DNA from 3 places in the Acidovorax sp. BL-A-41-H1 genome. Region 3 is predicted to be linked to each of the others. Evidence: riboswitches for the same ligand, from Rfam matches in the RefSeq annotation. Region 3 holds a riboswitch; each other region holds the start of a gene.
The links. Region 3 has a riboswitch for S-adenosylhomocysteine ahead of ACTPOI_RS03090 (homocysteine S-methyltransferase family protein). Riboswitches for the same ligand answer to the same signal wherever they lie in the genome.

Region 1: it holds a riboswitch for S-adenosylhomocysteine, as region 3 does, so the genes downstream of both, ahcY (adenosylhomocysteinase) here and ACTPOI_RS03090 (homocysteine S-methyltransferase family protein) in region 3, are expected to answer to the same signal.
Region 2: it holds a riboswitch for S-adenosylhomocysteine, as region 3 does, so the genes downstream of both, ahcY (adenosylhomocysteinase) here and ACTPOI_RS03090 (homocysteine S-methyltransferase family protein) in region 3, are expected to answer to the same signal.

What each region holds. Positions count from the first base shown of each region.
Region 1 covers NZ_JBPVJQ010000008.1:95,123-97,381, reverse strand. The annotation lists gene ACTPOI_RS22670 (SDR family oxidoreductase) at 1-601, opposite strand, end outside; S-adenosyl-L-homocysteine riboswitch at 790-869, shown strand; gene ahcY (adenosylhomocysteinase) at 938-2,259, shown strand, end outside.
Region 2 covers NZ_JBPVJQ010000006.1:73,439-75,697, forward strand. The annotation lists gene ACTPOI_RS13580 (peptide chain release factor 3) at 1-287, opposite strand, end outside; gene ACTPOI_RS13585 (hypothetical protein) at 431-664, opposite strand; S-adenosyl-L-homocysteine riboswitch at 851-933, shown strand; gene ahcY (adenosylhomocysteinase) at 1,006-2,259, shown strand, end outside.
Region 3 covers NZ_JBPVJQ010000003.1:434,806-437,064, reverse strand. The annotation lists gene ttcA (tRNA 2-thiocytidine(32) synthetase TtcA) at 1-87, opposite strand, end outside; gene ACTPOI_RS03090 (homocysteine S-methyltransferase family protein) at 265-1,329, opposite strand; S-adenosyl-L-homocysteine riboswitch at 1,354-1,434, opposite strand; gene recQ (DNA helicase RecQ) at 1,664-2,259, shown strand, end outside.

The DNA of each region.
Region 1 (2,259 bases), on a different contig from region 3:
GGATGCCGTCGTGCGAGGCCGATCCGCCGTCGCCCGTGACCATGGCCGTCTGCACCGATTGCGGGCACAGGCAGGCCACGCCCACGCCCTTGCGGCCGTAGGCGATGCGCAGCCACTCGGCAAAGGCCACGGCCGCGTGTTTGGTCACAGCATAGGGGGCCGACTCGACGATGGTCAGCAGCCCGGCGGCCGAGGCTGTGACGAGGAAGAAGCCCTCGCCGCGCTCCACCATCTCGGGCACCACGGCGCGCGCTGCCCACACATGGGCCATGCCGTGGATGTTCCACATTGCGTCCCACAGCGGGTCTTCGAGTTCGATGCCGCCCGGGCGGCCCAGGATGCCCGCGTTGGAGATGTAGGCGTCCACGCGGCCATAGCGTTCGCGCGTGGTGGCCACCAGGGCCTGGATGTCGGCCTCTTTGGAGACATCGCAGCGCACGGCCAGGCCCCCGATCTCGTCGGCCACGGCCTGGGCGGGTTCCAGGTGCAGGTCGGCCACGACGACGGCGCGTGCGCCCTCCTGTGCAAAACGCCGCGCGATGCTGCGGCCGATGCCGCTGGCGCCGCCGGTGACGATGACGACCTTGTCCTTGGGGTCCATGCTGTGCTCCTTGATGGCGCTTTTGAAAGAGCATCAGTGTCAGGGGCTCCGCCAACCCCGGCAGCCGCACAGGTGACATGGGTGGTTGGCATGTTGCCGGCGTGAAAGAGCAAGGGCGAGTGAGAGCGGGGCGGCCCCACCCGCAGCCGGGGATGTTTCCCCGCCGGGCACTTGCTTTTATAATCCGCCGATCCGAGGAGCGTTGCAGCGCCCCCAGCACAGGCGGGGCGTGAGGCTCGGAGTCACCCAGCAACGACGCTCATCCACTTCTCGTGTGGTGAGCCTTGTCACTCCCCCGACCAGTGGTTTTTCAAACATGCTTTGGAGCACACCACCATGAACGCACGCGTCAACGCCCCGGTCAACACCGACTGCATCATTGCCGACATCGGCCTGGCCGATTGGGGCCGCAAAGAGATCCGCATCGCCGAAACGGAGATGCCCGGCCTGATGGCCATCCGCGAGGAGTTCGCGGCCAAGCAGTCGCTCAAGGGCGCCCGCATCACCGGCAGCCTGCACATGACGATCCAGACCGCCGTGCTGATCGAAACGCTGCAAGCTCTGGGCGCCGATGTGCGCTGGGCCTCGTGCAACATCTTCTCCACGCAGGACCATGCCGCCGCCGCTATCGCTGCCACCGGCACGCCCGTGTTTGCCGTCAAGGGCGAGACCCTGGCCGAATACTGGGACTACACCCACCGCATTTTTGACTTTGGCCCCAAGGGCACCGCAGGCGAAGGCCCCAACCTGATCCTGGACGACGGCGGCGATGCCACGCTGCTGATGCACCTGGGCAAGAAGGCCGAGAAGGATGCGTCCGTGCTGGCCAACCCCGGCAGCGAAGAAGAGCGCATCCTGTTCGCCGCCATCAAGGCCAAGCTGGCCGAAGACAGCACCTGGTACAGCCGCAAGAGCGCCGAGATCATCGGCGTGACTGAAGAGACCACCACCGGCGTGCACCGCCTCAAGGAAATGTCGGCCAAGGGCTCGCTGATGTTCCGCGCGATCAACGTGAACGACTCGGTGACCAAGTCCAAGTTCGACAACCTGTACGGCTGCCGTGAGTCGCTGGTGGACGGCATCAAGCGCGCTACCGACGTGATGATCGCCGGCAAGGTGGCCGTGGTGGCCGGCTACGGCGACGTGGGCAAGGGCAGTGCCCAGGCCTTGCGCGCCCTGAGCGCCCAGGTGTGGGTGACCGAGATCGACCCCATCAACGCGCTGCAGGCCGCGATGGAAGGCTTCAAGGTTGTGACCATGGAATGGGCGGCCGACAAGGCCGACATCTTCGTGACCACCACCGGCAACCGCGACGTGATCACCTATGAGCACATGGCTGCGATGAAGGACCAGTCCATCGTCTGCAACATCGGCCACTTCGACAACGAGATCCAGGTCGCCAAGCTCGAAGAACACTGCCAGTGGGAGGAAATCAAGCCCCAGGTGGACCATGTGATCTTCCCGGATGGCAAGCGCATCATCCTGCTTGCCAAGGGCCGTCTGGTGAACCTGGGCTGCGGCACGGGCCACCCCAGCTTCGTGATGTCCAACTCGTTCGCCAACCAGACCATCGCCCAGATCGAGCTGTTCACCCACAGCGACTACTACGAAAACGGCAAGGTCTACGTGTTGCCCAAGCACCTGGACGAGAAGGTGGC
Region 2 (2,259 bases), on a different contig from region 3:
TCCGAGAAGTCCTTGTGACCGGGGGTGTCGAGCAGGTTGATGACGTGCTCGCGGTACAGCATCTGCATGACGGACGAAGCCACCGAGATGCCGCGCTGCTTTTCGATCTCCATCCAGTCGGACGTGGCGTGGCGGCTGGCCTTGCGGCCCTTGACGGCGCCCGCGATCTGGATCGCGCCCGAGAACAGCAGCAGCTTTTCCGTCAGCGTGGTTTTACCGGCGTCGGGGTGGGAGATGATGGCAAACGTGCGGCGGCGCCGGGTTTCGTCGAGGAACGGAGCAGACATTCGGGCAGGGGCCACGCTGTGGCGCGTGGCGCAGTAAGTGGCAAAGACCCGGCGATTATCCCCGTGCACTGCGGTGCAGGGTGGCGCCCGCGTGCGCCGGGGCCATGGGTAGCCGTTCTTTGCCGTCTGCACCGTGAGCGCGCTTACTTGGCGGGCGTGACCTCGACTTTCGGCACCTCGATTTCCTTCTTCTCGGTGGTTACGTTCACGTCTGGGGTCTTCACGTCGTACTTGGGCAAGGTCACATCGCCGGACTGGGTCTTTTCCACTTCGTACTTGGGTACCGTGACATTGCCCTCCTGGGTCTTCTTCACATCACAGGCAGCCAGGCCTGCAACGCTGGCAGCAACGAAGCTGATAAGGATGAGCTTTTTCATGGGGGAGCCTTTCTCGGTAGATCTGGATGGGAACCGCCGCCCGGTGGGGCAGCGGCGAACTCACGCTTTGAATTACACCCAGCGGCACGGATGAGCGCTGTAGGAAACGGGGTGGCTACCGGGTCGGCGCGGGGCTTGCATTGGCGCGGGGCAGTGCGCTGTCCGGCCGGATGTCATAAAATCCGCAAATCCGAGGAGCGTTGCAGCGCCCCCAGCAACAACAGCGGGGCGTGAGGCTCGGAGTCATCTAGCAACGACGCTCATCCACTTCTCGTGTGGTGAGCTGTTTCATTCACTTGCGCGACCAGTGGTTTTTCAAACTTGCTTTGGAGCAAACCATCATGAACGCCCGCGTCAACGCCCCCGTCAACACCGACTGCATCATTGCCGACATCGGCCTGGCCGAATGGGGCCGCAAAGAAATCAAGATCGCCGAAACCGAGATGCCTGGCCTGATGGCCATCCGCGAGGAATTTGCCAAGGCGCAGCCCCTGAAGGGCGCGCGCATCACCGGTTCGCTGCACATGACCATCCAGACGGCCGTGCTGATCGAAACCCTGCAGGCACTGGGCGCCAACGTGCGCTGGGCCTCGTGCAACATCTTCTCCACGCAAGACCATGCTGCTGCTGCCATCGCAGCCGCCGGCACGCCAGTGTTCGCCATCAAGGGCGAAACCCTGGCCGACTACTGGGACTACACGCACCGCATCTTTGACTTCGGCGCGGCCGGTGCGGAAGGCGAAGGCCCGAACATGATCCTGGACGACGGCGGCGACGCCACGCTGCTCATGCACCTGGGCAAGCGCGCTGAAAAGGACGCTTCGCTGATCGCCAACCCCACGAGCGAAGAAGAAACCTGCCTGTTCAACGCCATCAAGGCCAAGCTGGCGCTGGACCCCACCTGGTACAGCCGCAAGAGCGCCCAGATCGTCGGCGTGACCGAAGAAACCACCACCGGCGTGCTGCGCCTCAATGAAATGGCCGCCAAGGGCAGCCTGATGTTCCGCGCCATCAACGTGAACGACTCGGTGACCAAGAGCAAGTTCGACAACCTGTACGGTTGCCGCGAATCGCTGGTCGATTCGATCAAGCGCGCCACCGACGTGATGATTGCCGGCAAGGTCGCCTGCGTGGCGGGCTACGGCGACGTGGGCAAGGGTTCGGCCCAGGCCCTGCGCGCCCTGAGCGCCCAGGTCTGGGTCACCGAGATCGACCCCATCAACGCCCTGCAGGCCGCAATGGAAGGCTACAAGGTCGTGACCATGGAATACGCTGCCGACAAGTGCGACATCTTCGTGTCGGCCACGGGCAACAAGAACGTCATCCGCTATGAGCACATGGCCGCGATGAAGGACGAAGCCATCGTCTGCAACATCGGCCACTTCGACAATGAAATCGATGTCGCCTCGCTCGAAAAGCTGCAGTGGGACGAGATCAAGCCCCAGGTCGATCACGTCATCTTCCCCGATGGCAAGAAGATCACGCTGCTGGCCAAGGGCCGCCTGGTCAACCTGGGCTGCGCCACCGGCCACCCCAGCTTCGTCATGTCGTCCAGCTTTGCCAACCAGACCATTGCGCAGATCGAGCTGTTCACC
Region 3 (2,259 bases):
GGCGTGGGCCGCGGCTTTCGCTTCGACTGCGGCTGCGTCGTCGCCTTCCAGGGCGGATGGGGCGGGCGGGGTAGCGGTATCAAGCATGGGTGGGCGGAGCGGAAGGCAGAAACACGGGGGCGCGTTGACTGGGGGTTGCAAGGGTGCCGCACCGGGCGCTGCCTTGCAATGGGGGGGCCGCATGGCGCCAGTGCGGCATTCACTACGTTTTTTACAGCTTCCAGTGCTTATGGGACAAGCGCCAGCAGCCGATTTGACCCAAATTCAGGCTTCTGCAGCGTAGAACATCTTGCGCGTGGGCACGTTTTCCACCGCCTGGGCAATCGCCCCGATGTGGTCAGGCGTGGTGCCGCAGCAGCCGCCCAGAATGTTCACCAGCCCCTCGGCCGCAAACTCGTGCACCAAGCGGCTGGTGATCTCGGGCGTTTCGTCGAAGCCGGTGTCGCTCATGGGGTTGGGCAGGCCGGCGTTGGGGTAGCAGCTGATGAAGGTGTCCTCGGCCACGCGGTTCAGCTCCTGGATGTAGGGGCGCATCAGCGTGGCGCCCAGAGCGCAGTTCAGGCCGATGGCCAGCGGGCGCGAGTGGCGCACGCTGTGCCAGAAAGCGGTCACGGTCTGGCCGCTCAGGATGCGGCCCGAGGCGTCGGTCACGGTGCCGCTGATGATGAGCGGCAGGCGCTGGCCGCTGTTCTCAAAGAACTCGTCGATGGCAAACAGCGCGGCCTTGGCGTTCAGCGTGTCGAAGATGGTTTCCACCAGCAGCACGTCGGAGCCGCCTTCCACCAGCGCCTCGACCTGCTCGTAGTACGCGGCACGCAGCTGCTCGAAGTCCACATTGCGCGCGCCGGGGTCGTTCACGTCGGGGCTGATGCTGGCCGTCTTGGGGGTGGGGCCCAGGGCGCCGGCCACGAAGCGGGGCTTGTCGGGCGTGCTGTACTTGTCGCAGGCGGCGCGGGCCAGCTGGGCGGACTTGAGATTCATCTCGCGCGCCAGGTCGGCCATCTTGTAGTCCTCCTGCGCGATGGTGGTCGCGCCGAAGGTGTTGGTCTCGATCAGGTCGGCGCCCGCGGCAAGATACCGCTCGTGGATGTCGCGGATCACGTCGGGCCGGGTGATGCTGAGCAACTCGTTGTTGCCCTTCACGTCGCGCGGAAAGTCCTTGAAGCGGTCACCTGCGCCGTCGGGGTCGGTGTAGCCCTCGCCGCGGTACTGCGCCTCGCCCAGCTTGAAGCGCTGGATCATGGTGCCCATGGCGCCGTCAAGGATGACGATGCGCTGGGTGAGGATGTCGGGGAGTTGCTGGGCGCGGGTGTAGATGACGGAATGCATGGTGCGGCTCACTGTGCGGGTGGGTACAAGTGAGCGCAGTTGGTGTCCCCAAGCCTGACCGGCTGCACCGTGTGGCACAACCCGGCTGCAGCGCCCCTTGGGTCGCAAGATTTTAATGCAAAGGCGCCCGGAGCCTGCCGCTGCAGGCGTGGCGCAGCCCACGGGGCGTGGGCCCCTTCATCGCATGAGCCGGCGGTGGGCCGGCCCGGAACCGGCGGGCGCACAATAAGCGCCTTTCGCCAGCGGGCCCGTGCACGGCATTTTTGCCCAAAATGCCTTGTAGCGCTTGATTCATAAGCCCCTGTTGCTATCAAATTCAGAGTATCTTTTGTCTTTGCGCTCTTCCCTTGCCCCTTCGCCCGCCCACGCCGTCCTGCAGGATGTGTTCGGCTATGAGCAGTTTCGCGGCCCGCAGCAGGCCATCGTCGAGCATGTGATTGCCGGCGGCGACGCGCTGGTGCTGATGCCCACGGGCGGCGGCAAGAGCCTGTGCTACCAGGTGCCGGCCATCGTGCGCCAGCAGCAGGGGCGTGGGGTGACCATCGTGGTGTCGCCACTGATTGCGCTGATGCACGACCAGGTGGGCGCGCTGCACGAGGCGGGCGTGAGCGCGGCGTTTCTCAATTCCACCCTGAGCTATGACGAAACGCAGGACGTGGAACTGCGCCTGCAGACCGGCGACATCACCCTGCTGTACGCCGCGCCCGAGCGGCTGAACACGCCGCGCTTTCTGGGGCTGCTGGACAGCCTGTACCAGGGCGGGCACCTGTCGCTGTTTGCGATCGACGAAGCGCATTGCGTGAGCCAGTGGGGCCACGACTTCCGCCCCGAGTACCGGGCGCTGTCGGTGCTGCACGAGCGCTATGCGGGCGTGCCTCGCATTGCGCTCACGGCTACGGCAGATGACCTCACGCGCGCCGACATCATCGA